3 regions of the Algoriphagus jejuensis genome follow, and region 2 is predicted to be linked to each of the others. Evidence: riboswitches for the same ligand, from Rfam matches in the RefSeq annotation. Region 2 holds a riboswitch; each other region holds the start of a gene.
The links. Region 2 has a riboswitch for S-adenosylmethionine ahead of ABD031_RS00010 (O-acetylhomoserine aminocarboxypropyltransferase/cysteine synthase family protein). Riboswitches for the same ligand answer to the same signal wherever they lie in the genome.

Region 1 (7,349 bases), on a different contig from region 2:
AATTTGAAAGCCATTTCTAAAATACGTTTCATGTCTCAAAGAAGAAAGTTTATCAAGCAATCCATTCTGGGTTCCGCTATTTTTTTACCGGGAGTCACGTCTGCCTACACCGCTACTCCAGCTGAAAGATCAGTTGCGGGCGAAAAACCACTGATCCTATCCACCTGGAATCACGGCCTGCCCGCCAACGCTGATGCATGGGCCAAGCTCAAAGAAACCGGTAGCATCCTGGACGCTGTCGAAGCTGGTGTGAGAAATACAGAGCTAGACTTGACCAATCTTTCGGTGGGTCTTCAGGGTCTACCTGACCGGGAAGGAATCACCACGTTGGACGCTTCGATCATGACTGGAGACGGTGCCTGCGGTTCGGTGGCCTTTGTGCGACAGATTAAGCACCCCATCACTTTGGCTAGAGCGGTGATGGAGAAAACCCCACACGTGATGATCGTCGGTGAGGGTGCTCGGCAGTTTGCGATAGCTGAGGGATTTCCTATAGAGGAAGAAGTGTTGAGTCCTGAGGCGCAAAAAGCCTACGACAAATGGAAAGTCACTAGTCAATACAAACCGATCATCAATATCGAAAATCACGACACTATCGGGATGATCGGCTTAGATGCCAATGGGAAATTGGCGGGAAGCTGTACCACAAGTGGGCTTTCCTATAAAATGCACGGCAGGGTAGGCGATAGTCCTATCATTGGCGCGGGTCTTTTCGTTGATGACGAAGTCGGGGCGGCGACTGCTACTGGTCTTGGAGAGTCGATTATTCGTATTTGTGGGAGCTTTTTGATCGTGGAGCTGATGCGCCAGGGGAGGACTCCGCAGGAGGCTTGCGAGGAAGCGGTGAAGCGATTGATTTCGAAAAATAAAAACATCAAAGACATCCAGGCTGGATTTTTGGCTATCAATAAGGACGGCGAAACTGGAGCCTATGCCGTGCATCCGGGGTTCAATTTTGCTAAAGCCAGTACTTCAGGCAATCTCATGGTTGATTCCAAGTCTCATTTCAAGCCATGAGCAAAATCCTTTTAGAAGCTCCGGTTTTCAATTTGCAGGGTTCGATAGAAGCGGCGCAGTTTGGTATAGACCGTCTGGAGCTGTGTGCAAATTTTCCCGAAGGTGGAGAAACTCCCAGTGCTGGGATGCTGCGATTTTTGAAAAGCGAGGTTGATATTCCTGTCTTTGTCATGATCCGGCCTCGGGGTGGAGATTTTGTCTATTCCCAAAAGGAACTGATCGTCATGAAGCAGGACATTCAGTTGTTGAATGAGCTGGGGGCAGACGGCTTTGTTTTTGGGGTTTTGGATGAAAAAGGCAAGGTCAATGAAACCGCCTGCCAGCTGCTATTACGAGCAGTGGGAGACAAGCCGTGCACCTTTCACCGTGCATTTGATGCCTCATCGGATTTGGACGATTCGCTTAAACGGATCATCCATTTGGGTTTTCGGCGGATCTTGACTTCCGGTGGGAAAAATTCATTGACTGAGGGACTTCCTGTAATTCAGGATTTACTTCAGAAAGCCGGTGATCAGATTGTCATCATGCCTGGCGGTGGCACAAAGGCGGAACACATTCCTGTCTTGAAGCAGAGCGGATTGCTGCGCGAAGTTCACGCATCCTGCAAGTTGGCCAAGTCCTCTCCCAATCAGTTTATCAATCCTGATCTTTCATTTTCTGGCGCGCCCCTGGATTTTTCCCAACATTTCGGCGTGGATCAGGAACTTGTAAAGCAGTTCAAAGCAGTATTGTAATATCGGGATGCGGAAGTATTTAGGTTGTCTTTTGGGTTTGTTGGTGTTGGGTTGCGGGCAGATATCCGAGCGGAAGCAGCCGCCGCTGAGTTTGCAGCAGTTGGCCAATTCGGAGTTGGATCTTTCCGGTGAGCAATTGGCTAATGGCTACTGCGCTGCCTGTCACCTAAAGCCCGAGCCAGAGATTTTGGACAAAATGACTTGGGAAACCAAGGTGCTGCCCGATATGCGCAAGAGGATGGGGCTGTACCTGGAGGAGGATTTTGGAACGGTTCTGCCTCAGGACGATGGGGTGCCGGAAGGGATTTATTCCAAAGGCCCAATGATCACCCGGGAAAACTGGAATAAACTACTAACCTACTACCTCGACAATGCTCCTGAACAACCACTTCCTCAGATCGAAAAGGCAAGTCCCAAAATCGGTATTCCTGGATTCGAACTCGAAGTGCCGGGTTTTTCGATGGTGCGTTCCAATCTGACGACGATGCTGAGGGTACATCCTCAGACCGGGCACCTTTGGGCAGGACATCGGTTTCGGTCGCTTTTTGTCTTGGATTCCAAAAATAAGTTTGGTCAACTCGATTCGATTGCGACCCCGGTTGCGCCGGTGGAGGTTAAATGGAGATCGGACGAGTCATTTGACTTGCTTTCGATGGGACTCATGGATCCCGCCAATGATTCCTTAGGCGCATTGGAGAAGTATTCTAAATCCGGGCAGACCATGTCTGTAAAATCGATGGGAGAAAAGCTCATGCGGCCCGTCCATGTCGAATTTGCAGATTGGAATGGTGATGGAAAAGAAGATCATTTGATCAGTCATTTTGGAAATCACCTGGGGAAATTGAGCCTTTACCTTTCTGACTCGATGGGTTTTACCGAGAAAATTTTGAAGCAAGATCCAGGCGCCAGAAGGTCTATTGCGGTGGACTTTGATCAGGATGGAGATATGGATATTCTCGCGCTGATGACTCAGGCGAGAGAAGCGGTTTTGTTTTTTGAAAACCAAGGCGAAGGTCAATTCCGGGAAAGGACACTGCTTGCATTTCAGCCGGCGTTTGGCTCGAGTGATTTCCGATACGCAGACATGACTGGCGACGGCATTCCGGATTTGGTTTTGGTCAATGGCGATAATGCAGATCTATCTCAGATCTTGAAAAATTATCACGGTGTGCGGATTTTTGAGCATGACGGGTCTGGGAGCTTTGAGGAAAAATGGTTCTACCCCATGCATGGAGCAAGCGGAATGGAAGTCGGAGATTTTGATCAGGACGGGAAAACCGACTTGATTGCGATTGCCTTTTTTCCGGAGAAGAATCAAAACCCAAGGCAGGATCTGATCTATTTTCAGCAAGCGACGAAGGGGAAATTTGAACCTTACGTTTTGGCCAGCGTCCCCGATTTACATTGGTTGACCGTTTCCAAAGGCGACTTGGATCTGGATGGCGACTTGGATATCGTGGTGGGTTCATTTGAATTTGACCAACTGTATAGAATGCCAACGGAAAAATGGACACCTTTTGTTGTTTTGAGAAACAAGTTGAATTAGCGGTCAATTGGTTTGAATCATTTTTTTTGAACTGGTTATTCTACTGCAGCAAAGACCTAAACCGCTCGACCCTTCACCTTTCGTTTTCTAACTTTCAAATTTCAGTGTTTATGTGATTGACAGTTCCCCGAACTAATTCTACTATTGGCAGGATTCAGCATATTCACGGATTGATATAAATACGCATATAATAGTTTGCTATTTCATTAGTGTTCGAAATAAAAACCAATAAACGGTTAATTTTTCACGATATTATTTCTCTTGTCTTTAGAAATCAGTATCTTATTATCATTCCTTAAAATAACATGCTATGGTAAAAAGTTTTCAAGGGGTTCGAGTGGTGGAGCCAAAGACCCCGATCCAACAGATTTTGGTCAGAGACCATATGACCACGAGTTTGGTTACTTTCAAATTGGAGGATTCGATAGACCAAGTGTTGGAGCTGATGACTCAACGGAAAATCTCGGGCGGTCCCGTGGTAGACGAAGCCGGCGGACTGGTTGGGATCATTTCGGAATGGGATTGTCTGGCCGAGATCATCCGTGGGAAGTATACGAACACGATCCGGTTTCCGGCCAAAGTCAAAGAACACATGAGTACTGAAGTAATCACGGTGTCGCCGGATTTGTCACTTTTTGATGCTGCGCAAAAGTTTCTCGAACACAAAATTAGACGTTTTCCGGTTTTGAAAGATGGTCACCTAGTGGGGCAGATCAGTCTCAGCGACGTGATCCGGGCTTTTCCGAAACTCAAACATACCACCTGGTAAAATCTAAAAAGGCTCGAAATTTCGGGCCCTTTTGATTTTTTATCGTCTAAGATTCTAGTACTTGGACTTTTCGATTGCGCGCTCCACATCCTTGATGATGTCCTCGTTGTGTTCCAGTCCGACGGACAGTCGGATCAAGCCATCAGATATTCCCACGCTGGCACGCTCCTCAGGAGTGAGTTTGCTGTGGGTGGTCGACGCTGGGTGGGTGACGATGCTGCGGGCATCACCGAGATTTGGAGTGATCGAAACCATCTGCAGTTGATCGATGAATCGCTGTGCTCTTTCTCCGCCGCCTTTCAGCGTCAGGGTGATGATGCCCCCGCCGGCTTTCATCTGCTTCAAAGCAAGTGTATGTTGCGGGTGTGATTTGAGAAAGGGGTATTTCACTGCTTCGAGCTCTGAATTTCCTTCGAAATAGGTTGCAATCTTAAGTGCATTTTCGCAGTGACGGTCCATACGGACAGCCAGTGTTTCCATACTTTTTGACAAAACCCAAGCGTTGAAAGGCGATAGCGAGGGTCCGGTATGGCGGGTGAAAAACTGCACTTCCTTGATCAGTTCTTTTTTTCCCAAGATCAAACCTCCGATCACTCTTCCCTGACCATCAATAAATTTTGTTGCGCTATGGGCGACGATGTGTGCTCCCCATTTTGCTGGTTGCTGAAGATAGGGAGTCGCAAAGCAGTTGTCCACCACGAGGATGAGGTTATGCGCTGCGGCGAATTTTCCCGCCCACTCCAGATCGATGATTTCCAGGCCAGGATTAGACGGAGTTTCGATAAAGAGCATCTTGGTGTTGGGCTGCACGAGCTTCTCCCAGTTTTGGCAATCGGAGATATCACCATAGGTCGAAGTGATGCCCCACTTCGGGAATACCCGAGTCAGCAGCTGATGCGTGGAGCCAAATAGGGATCGCGCAGCCAATACATGATCGCCCTGCTGAAGTAGCGATGCCATGCTGGAGAACATCGCCGCCATTCCCGAAGCGGTGGCAATCCCGTCTTCGGTGCCTTCTGCTGCACAGACTTTTTCAATCAGATCCGTGGAATTGGGGTTGGCGTAGCGAGAATAGATATTTCCGGGGATTTCCTCAGCAAACATCGCTCGTGCTTCTTCCGCAGATTCGAAGGTGAAACTGGAGGTCAGGCAGATGGAAGAGGAATGCTCTCGCTGATCGGATCGGCTTTGGATACGGATAGCATCGGTTTCGAAATGACTCATAGTCTGGGAGTTTTGAATACGGTTGTTGTCCAGGATTGAAAAAGAATTTTCCCAGAGGCAGAATCCGAACCAGAATTGAGGCAGTAGTTAATACGCCAATTTATAGTTCCCGCAAAGGGTAGGACTTGGCACCTTTCGCCTTGGCAGGGATGGTTGCCAGAGGGTCATCGAGCCTATTCTCTCGCCTCTTCTTTATAAATCAGTCTCCTGAAGTGCTGCAAATAAAAAGCGAGAATTGGTTATTTCCAAATCCCGTCTGCAATCAATCGTTGAATTGTGTCATCGTCTGAGCAATTCCGATGGTGCAAAAGCCGAAAACCATCTCGATCGCCTTGTCCATGATCTCCGGAAGTTCATCAAACTCTTGTTTTGTAAACCTCCCCAACACAAAGTCGATCTGTCGTCCTTTCGGAAAATCATCTCCAATACCCATCCGAAGTCGGGGGTAATCCTGTCCGCCGGTGAGTTCTTCGATGTTTTTCAGGCCATTGTGACCGGCTGCACTGCCTTTGACCCGCATACGCAGTTTGCCAAATGGGATTGCGACATCGTCTACCAATACCAAAACATTTTCCTTAGTGATTCCCAGCTCTTTCATCCAATAATTGACGGCTTTTCCGCTGAGGTTCATGTAGGTAGTCGGCTTAATCAGGTGTAATGTCCGGCCTTTGTGTTTCATCTCGGATTTGAAGACCAGCCGGTCACTTTTCCAAGTGGTGCCAGCCTTGTCGGCAAGTCGATCGATGGTGAGGAAGCCGATGTTGTGTCTGGTGAGTTCGTATTCCGGGCCGATATTGCCCAGTCCCACGATCAGGTATTTCATGTGTGATACTTTTCAGTGCTTTGAAATTAAAAAAAAAATCCTGTCCGGTGAGGGACAGGATTTGTAAAATCAACAAGCGTTGAATTATTCTGCTTTCTTGCCTCTAAGTGCTCTTGGAATACCAACAGTCACGATGGATACGTTTGGCGAAGTCAGGATTTCAAATCCTTCTACTTGCAACTCGCTAACTTTGAATGATTTGCCCAAGTCCAAATCAGAGATATTTACAGAGATGTAGTCAGGAAGATTTCCTGCTGTACCTTTTACTTTTAATTTTCTGGTTTTGAACTCCAGCTTTCCACCTTTTGCAATACCTGGAGAACTGCCTTCGATTTTCACAGGAATTTCGAATTTGATCGGTCTGTCTTCCGTGTAAGCCATGAAATCTGCGTGAAGCAAAGTCTCGCTTACCGGGTGAAATTGTGCGTCCTTTAAAACGGCTTTGATGATCGTTCCTTCAATGTTCAGCTCAACCAAGTGAACGTCTGGAGTGTAGATCAAGTCACGGAAAAGGATCGCTGGAGAATAGAAATGAACTTGCTCAGGGATACCTGGTCCATAAACTACGCAGGGAACATTGGCTGCGTCTCTGATTTCGTTCAAAGCGGCACCGTCGAGATTTGCTCTTTTAAACCCTATAACCTCTAGTGTTTTCATAAGTATTTGTATTTTAAAATGGTTTCTTTTAAATAAAGAGAGCACTGATTGAGGTGTTGCCCGTCACTGCATGGATGGCTTTTCCAAACAATTCCGCCACACTCAGTACTTTAATTTTAGGAGACGCCATCTTGGGAGAAATGGTGTCAGTGACGACCAACTCTTCCAAAACGGAATTTTCAATATTTTCGTAGGCCTTTCCAGAGAGCACTCCGTGCGTGACTATGGCTCTGACTGAGGTGGCTCCCTTCTCCATGATGATTTGGGCAGCTTTGCAAAGTGTCCCGGCGGTGTCGACCAAATCATCCACAAGTATCACATCCTTCCCTTCCACATCTCCGATTACCTGCATGGATGCGATCTCGTTGGCCCTTTTTCTATGCTTATCACAGACGACCATTTCTACTTCAAAATGCTTTGCAAATGACCTTGCTCGACCTACGCCCCCCATGTCTGGAGCAGCAAAAATCAAGTTTGGCAAGCTGAGCGTTTCCAAATAGGGTGCAAAGATAGCTGATCCATTCAAGTGATCCAAAGGGATGTCAAAAAAACCCTGAATCTGTCCGGCATGCAGGTCAC
Region 2 (7,349 bases):
GATCGATGCGTTGCTTTCGGCAGGGTTGCAGCCGGTGGTCAACGCAATCACCCATGACAAAAAAGGTCAATTGCTCAACACCAATGCGGATTCTATCGCCTCCGCACTGGCAACAAGTCTAGCTGCCGAACACCAAGTCAACCTTTATTTTTGCTTTAATAAGAGTGGGGTTTTGGTGGATGAAAAGAATGACAGTTCGATCATTCCACTGATCAACGAAGATATCTATGCTGAACTTCGCAAAGAAAATGTGATCCATTCAGGCATGATTCCCAAACTTGACAATGCCTTTGCAGCCCTGGAAAAAGGCGTGAACCATGTCTGGATCGGGAAAGCCGAGAATCTCCTGTTGGCGGCAAAAGGAAAACTGTCGGGGACAACTATTGAGCGTAACCGATTCGATCTGTATTGATGGAAAACGTAGACCGCCTTTTTGAAGAAGCCGTGGAGTTCTTGAAGGAGCTGATTGCAGTCCCCTCCTTCTCCAAAGAAGAAAACATCACCGCAGACCTGATCGAAGCTTTTTTGCTTGACAAGAATCTCTCAGTCAATCGCGCGGGAAACAATGTCTGGGCTTTTGCGAACGAATATAATCCTGCCTTGCCGACCGTGTGGCTCAACTCCCATCACGACACTGTGAAACCAAACAATGGTTACACCCTCAATCCATTCACGCCAATAGTAAAGGATGGAAAGCTTTTCGGCTTGGGAAGCAACGACGCCGGCGGGCCTCTGGTAAGTTTGATCGCAACCTTTTGCCATTTTATCGGCAAACCCCTCCCCTTCAATCTGTTAATGATAGCCTCGGCGGAGGAAGAGATATCCGGGGCAAAAGGTATTTCCTCGATCATTTCAAAACTTCCCGAGGCGGAGATTGCCATCGTTGGCGAACCCACCCAGATGCGCCTGGCTGTTGCTGAAAAAGGACTTTTGGTCATTGACGCAAAAATCCACGGCAAAGCCGGTCATGCGGCTAGAGAGGAGGGCGTCAATGCAATTTACCTTGCGATGGATGACTTGGACGAAATCAGGAATTTTTCATTTTTCAAATCTTCGCCCTTCCTTGGCAGAACAAAGGTCACAGCTACCGTAATCAAAGCTGGACACCAACACAATGTAGTGCCGGATCTTTGTGAATACACCTTGGATGTCAGAGTGACGGATGCATATACTTTGGAGGAAGCTTTTCAGGAATTAAAATCAAACCTGAAGGCGGAACTTACGCCTCGATCTATGCGATTGCAATCCTCTCACCTTCCGGATGGGCACCTGATGTATCGGGTCGCTGCCAAACTGAAACTTGAGAAATTCGGTAGCCCTACCCTCTCTGACCAAGCACTGATTCCTTGGCCCTCTGTCAAAATCGGCCCCGGTGACTCCGCTCGATCTCATTCCGCAGATGAGTTCATCTTCGTGGAAGAAATCAAAGCCGGAATCCAAGGCTATATCAAAATCATCAACACCTACGCTGAACTCAGCTAAAGCATATCCCTATGAAACTCTGGCAAAAAGATACTGGCAGCAAAAAAGAAGTAGAACAGTTCACAATCGGTAGAGACCCTGAGTTTGACATTATTCTGGCGCCGTTTGATGTCCTGGGATCGATGGCTCATGCACACATGTTGGAGAAAATCGGCCTGCTCACGCCAGAGGACAACGCGACCTTGCAGAAGGGGTTGAAGGAAATCTATTCCGAAATCAGTGAAGGGAAATTCAGCATTGCGTCAGGTGTCGAGGACGTTCATTCACAGGTGGAGTTTCTGCTGACAGAGCGCTTTGGTGAGGTGGGTAAAAAATTACACAGCGGACGTAGTCGAAACGATCAGGTCCTGGTGGATTTGAAGCTGTTCTACAGAGCTGCGATCAAAGAACTTGTCGAGGAAACAGTCGAGCTTTTTGAACTACTGATCGAGCTTTCTGAAAAACACAAAAATGACCTGATGCCAGGCTATACCCATACCCAACTGGCGATGCCGTCGTCCTTTGGGCTTTGGTTTGGCTCTTTTGCCGAAGGCTTGACGGAAGATCTCGGTTTGCTCAAAGCTGCATTTGACTTGAGTAACAAGAATCCGTTAGGTTCTGCCGCAGGATATGGCTCCAGCTTCCCATTGGATCGCACCCTGACCACATCGCTACTGGGCTTTGCCGATATGCACCACAACGTGGTCAATGCCCAAAACAGCCGTGGAAAGACCGAACGAACTTTGGCTTTTGCGATGGCAGGAATCGCAGGAACGCTGAATAGGATGGCAGCGGATGTCTGTCTGTTTATGAATCAGCATTTCGCTTTTATTTCCTTTCCAGATGATTTGACAACCGGCAGCAGCATCATGCCACACAAAAAAAACCCGGATGTATTCGAGCTGATCCGAGCGAAAACCAATCAGATTCAGGGCGTTCCGACTACGGTAAGTTTTCTGTTGACAAATATGAGCACAGGATATCACCGGGATATGCAGCTGCTGAAAGAGGAGATTTTCCCTGCTTTTGACAAGCTGAAGTCATGCATTGGCATGAGCACATTTATGCTAAAGTCCATCAAAATACGCCAAAATATCCTGCAGGACTCATTTTACAAGCATGTGTTTTCCGTCGAGGTCGTCAACGACCTGGTCTTGAAAGGTGTCCCTTTCCGTGATGCCTACAAGCAAGTGGGCTATGAAATCGAAGCAGATCAGTTTGCTCCCGATCAGAATCATCTCAACCATACGCATGAAGGCAGTATCGGAAATCTGTGCTCCACTGCTATCCAAGCCAAGATGAGAGCGGCCACCCAGTCATTTGATTTCTCCAAAATTGACAGCGCCTATGAGCGTTTGATCGGGTAATTTTTTTCTCCCACTCATCCAAAAGTTTAGAAACATTCCTCGCAAAAATTTATTTTTAGAGACTATTGCTTTTATTCAAGCTGTACTATTCTTATTTTCTGCACTATGAATGGTCTTTTTGGGGAGAATTTAAAATACGATCTCAAATCCAGCCTGGTGGTTTTTTTGGTAGCTCTACCACTTTGCTTAGGGATCGCCGTCGCCAGCGGTGCACCGCCGATGGCAGGCTTGATCGCGGGAATTATCGGAGGCATCGTGGCCGGTTCTATCTCCGGATCCCATGTGGCGGTCAGTGGCCCTGCTGCTGGTCTCACTGTGATCGTGTTGGATTCGATCTCCAGTCTTGGCGGTTTTCAATTGTTTCTCGGAGCGGTCGTTGCTGCAGGACTAATCCAACTACTTTTGGGAGTTTTGCGGGCCGGGGTGCTGGGTTACTATTTCCCGCACTCGGTGATTAAAGGGATGCTGACGGCAATCGGCTTGATTCTGATTCTGAAACAGATCCCTCATGCGCTTGGCTATGATAAAGACCATATCGGGGACATGGCATTTGAGCAGTTGGACGATCACAATACATTCACAGAAATCTACTACGCCTTCATTTACAATAGCCCGGGTGCGATACCCATCGTCTTGATCGGGCTGCTAATCTTGATTCTCTTTGAGAAGCCCAGGATAAAAAGCCACAAAATCTTCGGAGTGATTCCCGGTCCACTGTGGGCGGTGATTGCGGGGATTGTGATCAATGAGACGTATCGGTTTTGGAATCCTGACTGGCAACTCGGAGGGGATCATTTGGTGTCGATCCCTGTGCTTTCGAATCTCTCGGAACTTCCTTCGCTGTTAACCTTTCCCGATTTCAGCCTGATCGGTGACTACAGTTTTTGGCTGGTTGCATTCACAGTGGCAATCATCGCCAGCATCGAAACACTGTTGAGTGTCGAAGCAGGTGACAAACTGGATCCTCAGAAAAGAAATACTCCTGCGAGCAGGGAACTAGTAGCCCAAGGAACGGGAAATTTCCTTTCCGGTCTAATAGGCGGGCTACCGCTTACCGTGGTGATCGTTCGGACAACAGCCAATATCTCCTCAGGTTCGAGAACAAAGATGTCGGCAATTTTTCATGGATTTTTGCTCCTGATCTTGGTTTTGACTATCCCAAACGTATTAAACAAAATCCCTTTGAGCTGCCTGGCAGCGGTACTTTTTCTTGTCGGATATAAGCTTGCAAACCCAGCAATTTTTATCAACGAATACAAAAAAGGCTTCGATCAATTTCTTCCGTTTATCTTAACTGTGATTGCTATTCTGTTTACAGACTTGCTGATAGGGATAGGGATTGGAATGATCGTAGGCTTATTCTTCGTAATAAAAACCAACTTCCAGCGCTCGCTTGTAGTTACTGAAATGAACGGAAACTATCTTCTCAAACTCCAAAAAGATGTCTCGTTCCTCAATAAAGCCCCGTTGATGAAACAACTTTCCACGATCCCAGCGGGAAGTTTTGTCATCCTCAATGCAACCAAAGCAAGATTCATTGACCACGATATCCAGGAACTTTTGCACGATTTTATTGAAACTGCTCCCTCAAGGGATATCGAAATAGTGATAGAAGGATTCTCCAAAAATGTGAAGCAAAAAGTATGAACCCCTACGAAAAACTTTTATTGCAAAACAAGGCTTGGTCTGAAGAAAAAATTCAAATTGACAAGGACTTCTTCAATCGCCTAGCGGGACAGCAAAAACCAAAGTTCCTATGGATCGGATGCTCCGACAGCCGCGTACCTGCAAATGAAATCACAGGAACCGACCCCGGCGAGATCTTCGTGCACAGAAATATCGCCAACATGGTGGTACATACGGATCTCAACATGCTATCCGTCCTACAATATGCGGTCGATATCTTAAAAGTAGACCATGTAATCGTCTGCGGCCATTACGGCTGTGGCGGGATAGAAGCTGCACTCAGCAATAAGAGCTATGGGCTGATCAACAAATGGCTGCGCAACATCAAGGAGGTCTACAAGATATACCAACCTGAAATCGACTCCATCAACAATCATGTGGACAAGGTCAATCGTTTGGTGGAGGTAAACGTAATGGAGCAATGCGAGGATCTGATCAAAACTTCCATCATCCAAAAAGCCTGGAAAGAGCGCCGCGCACCTGAAATCCACGGTTGGGTATACGGACTCAACAACGGACGAGTAAAAGAACTGACGACGATCAAGGCTGATCCGAATACTGTCAACCCTATCTTCCGCTACAATCTGGATGATTTATAATTAAAATATTCTCCGGAACCTGAGCAACTATTTTGATTTCTCAGTTTCCGGGTTTTTCTTTGCACATCCTTTCACTTTTAGTGCGGGGATTTATACAGAAGAGGCGAGAGACAGGCTCGACGACCCTCTGGCAACCTTCCGAAGCGGAAAGGTGCCAATTCCTGCCGACTGAGGTATTCTCTTTCGGAACTATAAATTCCTTGCAAGATGCACGAGCGATTTATTCCCAGTTTTTCTTTTGGCCGCTGGCCAAATTCTCTTTCCAACTTTGGATTTATTATGTTCGGATCATACGTTTCTATGTCTGATTCAACCTATACTGATCTCGATTCCCGGGATCTTTCCTGTCTTTTCTAACCCAAAAAAACTCAATTTTATGTCTACTAACTATCGATTTGAAACACTCCAGCTTCACGCCGGACAAGCTCCAGACTCCGCCACCAATGCCAGAGCGGTCCCCATTTACCAAACGACCTCCTACGTCTTTAACAGCGCAGAGCATGGCGCTAATCTCTTTGGATTGAAAGAATTTGGAAACATCTACACACGGATCATGAATCCGACGACGGATGTTTTTGAAAACAGAATTGCTGCATTGGAGGGCGGAGTAGCCGCTGTAGCTACCAGCTCAGGACAGGCCGCTCAGTTTTTGGCCCTGAACAACATCATGGAGGCTGGCGACAATTTTGTTTCGACAAACTTCCTGTATGGCGGCACTTACAACCAATTTAAAGTCGCCTTTAAGCGACTGGGGATTGAAGCTCGATTCGCAAAAGGCAATGGAGCCGACGCTTTTGAAAAACTCATCGACTCCAAAACCAAGGCACTTTACCTGGAGACCATCGGCAACCCAGAATTCAACGTGCCTGACTTCGAAGCCATAGCCGCTGTCGCGAAAAAACATGACCTTCCACTCGTCGTAGACAATACTTTTGGCGCAGGAGGCTACCTATGCCAACCCATCGCCCATGGAGCAAATATCGTCGTTTCTTCCGCTACCAAATGGATCGGAGGTCACGGCACGTCCATTGGTGGAGTGATTGTAGATGCAGGAAATTACAACTGGGGCAATGGAAAATATCCGCAATTCTCCGAGCCATCCGAGGGCTATCATGGATTGAATTTCTGGGAGGTTTTCGGCGAAAACAATCCGTTGGGACTTCCCAACGTTGCTTTTGCAATCCGAGCCAGAGTCGAAGGATTGAGAGACTTTGGCCCAGCGATCAGCCCTTTCAATTCATTCCTTTTGCTTCAGGGAATTGAAACACTTTCGCTCCGCGTACAAAGAACCGTAGACAATGCACTGGAAATCGCCAAATGGCTGGATGCCCACGAGCAGGTTTCCAAGGTGAACTACCCTGGTCTCGCCTCCTCTCCTTATCATGCTTTAGGTAAAAAATACCTAAGAAATGGCTTTGGTGGAGTGTTGAGTTTTGAGATCAAAGGAAGCAAAGAACAAACCTCTGCTTTCATCAACAACTTAAATCTCATCTCTCATCTCGCCAATGTTGGCGATGCGAAAACATTGATCATCCAACCTTCTGCGACTACCCATCAGCAGCTTTCCGATGAAGAGCAGCTGGCGGCGGGCGTCACTCCTACCATGCTCCGAATATCGCTTGGCATCGAACACATCGACGACATTAAAGCTGATTTGCAGCAAGCATTTGAAAAAATCTAATTACCCCAATGAATTTGACAAGCCAATACGCTGAACCAACTATGACTCAGGAAGTTTACCATTCGACAGACCCATTGCATCTGGAATCCGGCGAAGTCCTGAGAGAATTTGATCTTGCCTACACGACGTATGGGCAACTGAATTCTGAAAAATCGAATGTAATCTGGGTCATTCACGCCCTCACCGGTGACGCAAATGCGGCAGAATGGTGGAATGGACTGATCGGCGAAGACAAGTTCTTCGATCCAGCCAACCACTTTATCATCTGCGCCAACCTGCTTGGCAGCTGCTACGGATCTACCAATCCTTTTAGCGAAAATCCGGCAAACGGCGAACCCTATTTCTATAATTTCCCGCAAGTCACCACACGGGATTTGGCGGCTAGTCTGGAGAGACTTCGGATTGAATTGGCAATCGATCAAATCCACACCCTGATAGGCGGTTCCCTTGGTGGTCAGGTCGGCTTGGAGTGGGCTGTGACTTTGGGTCAAAAATTGAAAAATGCGGTGATCTTGGCTTCTACGTCTAAGAGTTCACCATGGGTGATCGGATTCA
Region 3 (7,349 bases), on a different contig from region 2:
ATAGGCAAACGGATGAAGGCCGGGAGAAGTCCAGGATTTTTGTTCCGATGATTTCGGGTAATAAACTGCTGGGTATGGTTCGTTTCCAGTCAGATATTCCGGGATTTCTTTTTGAGAAAAAAGAAATCCAAGTGTTACGGCAGTTCGGGGATGTGTTGGCTGCCGCGTTTTTAGGCAGCCAAATGACACAGAAATTAGAGCGAAATGAAAACTTGCTTGCGCATACCGAGATGCTTTCTAAGTCGGGATCCTGGAGATTCAGCATTCAAAAAAAACGCTTTCAGTTCTCCGGCGGACTGGCGGTTTTGTTTGACTTGGGAGCGGAGCCGATTAGCCGGGATTTTCGTGTTCTGATCTACAAAATCGACAAGCCATTTCGAGCTAAATTCATCAAAGACCTCCGGAAAGCGATCAACGAGCTGGCTCGAACTTCAGGTGAATTCACTTCGACTAACCAAGAGGGTACGGTGCGGTTTTTCAGTTACGAGATTGAAGGTAGGCGGGAATTTCTGACCCAAGTATCGGAGGTCTATGGATTTTGTACCGACATTTCACATAAAAGAGCCTCAGATAGTTACCTCCGGCTGCAGTCCCAGATTTTAGCTCAGGTGAATGATCCCATTTTGGTGACAAATCTGAAATTTGAGGTCATCTATCAAAATGAGGCGAGTGTGCAGCTGTGCTGTGAAAATATCTCCAGAGACTTTGAGGGCAACCTGGGTGACTTGCTAGCTGTGGTCTGGGAAAAAAACGAGGATCTGATTAAGATCACATCCAACCTGAAAGTCGGCGAGGAGTGGAAATCTGAGCGTCACGTCAAAACCCGAATGAAAGACGCCTCTCCCTATGAAATTTCGATCCAGGCAATCCATGCGGAAGGGACAGAGAAGGTTGGCTACTCCTTCATCTTACGCGGCTTGGAAGAAAAGTATAAGTCAGAAGAAATCGCAAAAAGTGCAAAATTGATTGTCGAGAGCAGCCCGGCGGTTCTGTTTAGAGTTGATCCCAATGACAAGTTCAAAATCAACTACATCTCAGAAAACATAAATAGGTTCGGTTACGATGCTGCAGATTTGATGGAACGCCAGGTGTCCTTTTTTGAATTGCTGCATCCAACTGATGCCCAAATGATCCAAAACAATGCGGCCACGTCCAGAATAGCGGCGGGTGTGCCAGCTTTCTCAGGTGAGTATCGCATCAGATCCGCCTCAGGTGAATACTTCTGGGTGGAGGATCGAACCCAAGACGTGCTGGCCGATACCGGAAGGATTTTATTGCATGAGGGCCTTTTTCAAGATATTTCGGATAGAAAAAATCTGGAAAGCATCCAAAGTCAGCGTGATAGACAGTATCGTGTTTTGGCGGCAAACATCCCTGATACCAACATTTTTCTTATCGACACTGCCCGTATCTATACGTTAGCCGAAGGAACAAATTTTGCCAAGTGGGGATTGAGTAGAGAGGATTTTGAAGGTAAATCACTCAAAGACCTTCAGCTAACTCCCTTTGAGCAGATCAATGAAATAATAAGCAGAGTATTCGACAGCCGGGAGATCATAGAGACAGTATTTAAACTGAACGGACGCCATTACCATCAGTCAATCCGGCCGATTGTGATCGAAGACGAAGTTGTCTACGCGCTAAGTATTGTCAAAGATGTACAGGACGAATACCAAGCAAAGTTGGATCTTCAGCAATCGGAGGAGAAGTATCGGAGGTTGGTCGAGGAATCCACCGAAATCATCTTTTCCCTGACGGAGGCATTTATCCTGAACTATGTGTCGCCCAACATTGTCCAATTTCTTGGGTACAACTCGGAGGACGTTATTGGGCGAAGTATTTTTGAGTTCCTTCATCCGGATGACCTGGGTGTCTTTAAGGTGTTGGTGGATGAGACCAGTGATTTTCTTGCCCAACATCAGTTTCTCGAATATCGGCTGAAGCATATGAATGGTATGTACAGGGTTTTTAATTCCAACGGAAAACTCATTGAAGACAAGGAAGGAATACATCGGTACTATACGGGTATTGCCCGTGATATTTCCACGCTCAAGGAGACGCAACGTGAGCTCGTATTGGCCAAAGAGCGGGCTGAGCAAGCCTCCCAGATCAAGTCGCAGTTTCTTTCGGTGATGAGTCATGAAATCCGAACTCCGATGAATGCGGTCATAGGTCTAGCCCACCTGCTCATGGAAGAGGAGCCTCGACCAGATCAGCTCGAAAACCTTAAAACACTCCAGTTCTCTGCTGAAAACCTCATGGCTTTGATAAACGATATTCTGGATTTCAATAAGATTGACTCTGGAAAAGTAGAATTGGAAGAGGCGCCTTTTGATCTGAGGAATGTGATCCACCGAATCGTCCACTCCCACAGCTATCAAGCCCACGAAAAGTCGCTCAAAATTACCTGTGAAATCGATGAAGCCATTCCCGCTACCTTAATCGGTGATTCCCTCCGCATGGGTCAGATCGTCAACAACCTAGTGTCTAATGCGATCAAATTTACCGAGAAGGGGTTTGTCAAGATTACAATTTCGAGAGAGTACACGCAGGGAAATCAGACGGATATCAGATTCGTGTTTGAGGATTCAGGTATTGGAATACCCGAATCGAAAAGGAAGACTGTTTTTGAAGCTTTTACGCAGGCATCCTCATCCACTAGTCGAAAATATGGAGGCACCGGCCTTGGATTGGCGATAGTCAAGCGTTTGGTAGAATTATTTGGTGGGGAGATCGAGGTCGCTGCACGCAAAAACGGAGGGAGTATTTTCGAATTTACTGTTCCTTTTGAATTTGTCGACCTGCAAAAAATTGAAACAGAAAAGGCCATACATATTTCCAATCAAAATTTTTTGAAAAACGCCTCGGTTTTAGTGGCCGAAGACAACGTGGTCAATCAAATTTTAATCCGAAAGTTCCTGACCAAATGGAACGTCGGTAATTTGGTCATCGCCTCGGATGGGAGAGATGCTTTGGAGAAGTTCAAGGCGGGAGATTTTGATTTGATCCTGCTGGATCTCCAGATGCCGGAGCTAGATGGGTTTGCGGTGTCCAGAACTATCCGCGGCCTTGAGGACGTCGAAAAGCAAAAAATCCCTATTCTGGCTCTGACCGCCGCCTCAATTCACGAAGTAAAAGAGGAGATGAGAATCAGCGGAATGGACGATTTTGTACCCAAGCCATTTACCCCAGAAATTCTTTTTGAGAAAATTTTAAAGCATCTCAATCCAAAAGATCAAAATAGAAACGGGGTTTAGCATTAATTTTGCCTAGTGGCAGCTGAATATTTCAGCCTGTGCTCAAATCCGCATTCATGAATCCTTTCCAAAGGCTACTGCTTTTTATTTCCCTCCTAATCCTTCCCAATTTTCTGTCGGCTCAGGGGATTGTCAACAAACGTTCTTCATTTTATGCGTTTACCGGTATATCCGGTGCCAAGCTCCGAGAGTTTAATGAGATGCTCGCAGATAGAGGCCTTTCGCCGCTGCGAAACCGATATCGTTCCTATGGACTGGGATATCAGGCCAGAATCAACGATTTCATCGTTGGATTTGAGCTTTCACAGCATCAAAGTAAGTCCAGTAGTTTTGACGAGTTTGAGATTAGGTACCGAACTTCACGTGCATTGCTCAATGTGGGCTACGCGTTAACCGAGGAGGGTAGATTCCAGCTCATTCATTACATGTCTATCGGTGTGGGCTATCTGAATTTTGAAATGCTTCCTAAAGACCAAACTCAAAACCTTGAGTCGTTCCTCTTAAATCCAGAGGAAGGTTTTGTATTGCGGGAAAATAATATTCAAAAAGGAACCCAGTATTTCGGCGATTTTCTGACCGAAATCGGTTTTCAGCTGACCTACGATTTTGATTTACCGGGGAGAAAAGAAGCTATTCAGGCCTTGGCCAAAGTCGGGTATTCCTTTAGTCCTTTTGAAGGAAGATGGGAAATGAATGGCTATTCCTTCAATAATACCCAAGCGGGCGCATTCGTGAGGGTCGGTGCCGGAATTTCGCTACCGGACCGCAATTTCTTCTACAAAGATGCCTCCATAGGGGTCTCACTCATTCGCGGGGTCCATTTCAGCAAGCCAGACGCCCTCAACACCGAATTGGTTAAGAACGGTTTCCAGCCTTTAGAGGGCACTCCTTCTAATTGGGGACTGAGAATCCTGGGCGAAACAGAGGGGCTTTTGTACGGGGTTGACGTATTCAACTCGGCAATGAAAGGGCCAGCATCCGATAGTCAGCATCAATCCCTAAACAGCCTGAGAGTCTATGCAAATGCGGGGATGAAGTTTTTTCAGTTCAAAAACCTCGCTGTGGGTGCGATGGGAGGTTTTGGTTATGGGAATATCCGGTACACTCTCAGTCAAAATGAGAAGCCAGATTTTCCAGAGTTGTTTGAGCAGCGGTATTTTGATGGCTATTTGAAGAGTTCGGGGCTGATGGCTAAACCCGAGGTATTGGTAGAATACGGGATACCGATGACCAGCCGAAAGTTTTTTGATTTGGTGCTGAGCGCTTCCGCCGGATATGAGCTTGCAATCGGAAATTACCGCCTTGGAGAGCTGGGGATGGTAAAGTATCTGAGTGGGCCGATGCTCGGCTTTAGCGTGGGAATCCGCCCCTGAGTTTCTGAATTTGGATGATGAGAGGCACAAAACTCAAGGAATTGAATTAATTCTACTGCTTTTTTAGCGAAATGCTATTACCTTTGTGAAGCTTATCGAGAAAGACCGAGGGAAGGGCCCTACGACGTCTTAGCAACCTGCAACCAAGGTGCTAACTCCCATTCCGGGAATGCCGGAAATAGATGAGCGGACAAGTACAAGTACTTTTCTCCGTGTTTTGCTCGATTGGCTTTTTGAACTTATTAGAATACGATGCAAAACAGAACGGAAACCCTCCTTCAAGCCATTCAAAACCGAGTGTTGATCCTCGATGGAGCGATGGGAACCATGATTCAACGATACACGCTGATCGAGGAGGATTTTCGCACACCGGAGTTGAAAAATCATCCTAAATCTCTCAAAGGTAACAATGACCTCCTTTCCCTGAGTCGGCCGGATATTATCCGACAGATCCACAGGGAATACCTTGCAGCCGGGGCGGATATCATCGAAACCAACACCTTCTCCGGAACCACGATCGCGCAGGCTGATTACGAGCTTTCTCACTTGGCTTATCTGATCAATTTTGAGTCGGCGAAGCTCGCGCGGGAGGTGGCGGATGAATTTTCTGCAAATGAACCCCATAAACCGCGTTTCGTAGCCGGTGCTGTAGGACCAACCAACAGAACGGCTTCACTTTCTCCGGATGTCAACGACCCCGGCTATCGTGCAATAACCTTTGATCAATTGGCGGAAGCCTATGCTGAACAGGTAAGAGGATTGCTCGATGGTGGTTCGGACATCATCCTGATCGAGACAATTTTCGATACACTTAACGCAAAAGCGGCCTTGTACGCTGTGCAGGAAGTCTATGAAGAGCGGAACATTCCGCTAGATCCAAAAGACGGAGGGATTCCGATCATGATTTCTGGTACGATTACGGATGCTTCAGGCCGCACGCTGTCTGGTCAGACGACCGAGGCATTTCTGATCTCAGTCTCCCACGTTCCTTTGCTTTCCGTAGGATTGAATTGTGCTTTGGGTGCCAAAGAATTACGTCCCTATCTCAAGGTGCTGGCGCAAAAAGCACCGTTTTACGTGTCAGCCTACCCAAATGCGGGCTTGCCAAATGAGTTTGGACTGTACGATCAGGGTGCCAATGAGATGGCGGATCAGGTCAGAGACTTTTTGAAAGAAGGAATGCTGAATATTTTGGGCGGATGCTGTGGCACCACGCCGGATCACATTTCGGCTTTGGCCAAGATGGCCGCTGAATATAAGCCAAGAATCATCGAAGACGTAACGGAAGAGGAGGAAAGCAATGTCTAAGAACTACATGAAACTGGCGGGCTTGGAGCCCCTGGTTTTTACCCCGAATATCAATTTTGTCAACATCGGCGAGCGGACTAATATTACAGGTTCGAGGAAATTTGCCCGGCTGATCCTGAATGGCCAATACGACGACGCACTCGAAATCGCCCTCGATCAGGTGCGTGGCGGTGCGCAGGTTTTGGATGTCTGCATGGACGAAGGGATGTTAGACGGGGAATTTGCCATGGTCAAATTCTTGAACCTAATCGCTTCCGAACCGGAGATCAGCCGCATTCCGATTATGATCGACAGCTCAAAATGGAGTATCATCTTGGCTGGTTTGAAGTGCGTGCAGGGAAAAGGGATCGTTAATTCAATTTCACTAAAGAATGGTGAGGCGGAATTTATACACCAGGCCAAGACCGTCAAGAAGTTCGGCGCGGCGATCGTGGTCATGGCTTTTGACGAAAAAGGGCAGGCAGACACCTATGATCGGCGAGTCGAGATCTGCGAAAGAAGCTATCGAATTCTCGTCGATCAGGTCAAATTCAATCCTCAAGACATCATCTTCGATCCAAATATCTTTCCGGTTGCCACAGGAATGGAGGAGCACCGCAAGAATGCGCTTGACTTTTTCAACGGTACCAAGTGGATCAAAGAAAATCTTCCCGGGGCAAAAGTCAGTGGTGGAGTCAGCAATATGTCCTTTTCATTTCGTGGAAATGATCGGATGAGAGAAGCCATGCATGCCGCATTCCTTTATCATGCCATACATCACGGCATGGACATGGGCATCGTCAATCCGACGATGTTGGAAGTGTACGACGATATCCCAAAAGACCTCTTGGAGCGAGTCGAAGATGTGCTTTTTGATCGGAGAGAGGACGCCACTGAGCGGCTGTTGGACTTTGCCGAGACAGTAAAAGCCGCAGGAAAAAAGGAAGTGGTCAACGAAGCGTGGAGAACTGATCCCGTTGCAAAACGCATCGAGCATGCCTTGGTCAAAGGGATCTTGGACTTCATCGTCGAAGACACTGAAGCTGCGCGTCTCGAACTCAGCAATCCGCTAAAAGTCATTGAAGGCCCGCTGATGGACGGGATGAACGTGGTGGGGGATCTTTTTGGAGAAGGGAAAATGTTTCTTCCTCAGGTCGTGAAATCCGCCCGAGTGATGAAAAAAGCGGTGGCCTATCTGGAGCCGTTTATGCCATTGCCCGAAGAGGGGCAGGTGACTACTTTAAAGAAAATACTTCTCGCGACTGTCAAAGGAGATGTACACGATATTGGAAAAAACATTGTCGGAGTCGTCTTGGCTTGCAACAGCTACCTGATCATCGATCTGGGAGTGATGGTGGATGCTCAAAAGATCATCGACGAGGCCATCAAAAATAAGGTAGATATCATCGGACTGAGCGGCTTGATCACGCCT

Region 1: another riboswitch for S-adenosylmethionine. It lies ahead of ABD031_RS20350 (trans-sulfuration enzyme family protein); the one in region 2 lies ahead of ABD031_RS00010 (O-acetylhomoserine aminocarboxypropyltransferase/cysteine synthase family protein).
Region 3: another riboswitch for S-adenosylmethionine. It lies ahead of ABD031_RS14960 (homocysteine S-methyltransferase family protein); the one in region 2 lies ahead of ABD031_RS00010 (O-acetylhomoserine aminocarboxypropyltransferase/cysteine synthase family protein).

The regions. Positions count from the first base shown of each region.
Region 1 covers NZ_BAAAFI010000048.1:68,423-75,771, forward strand. Annotated here, with positions in the region: gene ABD031_RS20330 (isoaspartyl peptidase/L-asparaginase family protein) at 31-1,017, shown strand; gene ABD031_RS20335 (copper homeostasis protein CutC) at 1,014-1,751, shown strand; gene ABD031_RS20340 (FG-GAP repeat domain-containing protein) at 1,759-3,297, shown strand; gene ABD031_RS20345 (CBS domain-containing protein) at 3,608-4,066, shown strand; gene ABD031_RS20350 (trans-sulfuration enzyme family protein) at 4,121-5,290, opposite strand; SAM riboswitch class I at 5,388-5,491, opposite strand; gene pth (aminoacyl-tRNA hydrolase) at 5,553-6,113, opposite strand; gene ABD031_RS20360 (50S ribosomal protein L25/general stress protein Ctc) at 6,198-6,770, opposite strand; gene ABD031_RS20365 (ribose-phosphate pyrophosphokinase) at 6,799-7,349, opposite strand, start outside.
Region 2 covers NZ_BAAAFI010000001.1:652-8,000, reverse strand. Annotated here, with positions in the region: gene argB (acetylglutamate kinase) at 1-412, shown strand, start outside; gene ABD031_RS00030 (M20 family metallo-hydrolase) at 412-1,482, shown strand; gene argH (argininosuccinate lyase) at 1,494-2,828, shown strand; gene ABD031_RS00020 (SulP family inorganic anion transporter) at 2,934-4,475, shown strand; gene ABD031_RS00015 (carbonic anhydrase) at 4,472-5,113, shown strand; SAM riboswitch class I at 5,201-5,311, shown strand; gene ABD031_RS00010 (O-acetylhomoserine aminocarboxypropyltransferase/cysteine synthase family protein) at 5,490-6,794, shown strand; gene ABD031_RS00005 (homoserine O-acetyltransferase family protein) at 6,803-7,349, shown strand, end outside.
Region 3 covers NZ_BAAAFI010000037.1:31,062-38,410, forward strand. Annotated here, with positions in the region: gene ABD031_RS14950 (PAS domain S-box protein) at 1-3,257, shown strand, start outside; gene ABD031_RS14955 (hypothetical protein) at 3,314-4,630, shown strand; SAM riboswitch class I at 4,720-4,819, shown strand; gene ABD031_RS14960 (homocysteine S-methyltransferase family protein) at 4,883-5,938, shown strand; gene metH (methionine synthase) at 5,931-7,349, shown strand, end outside.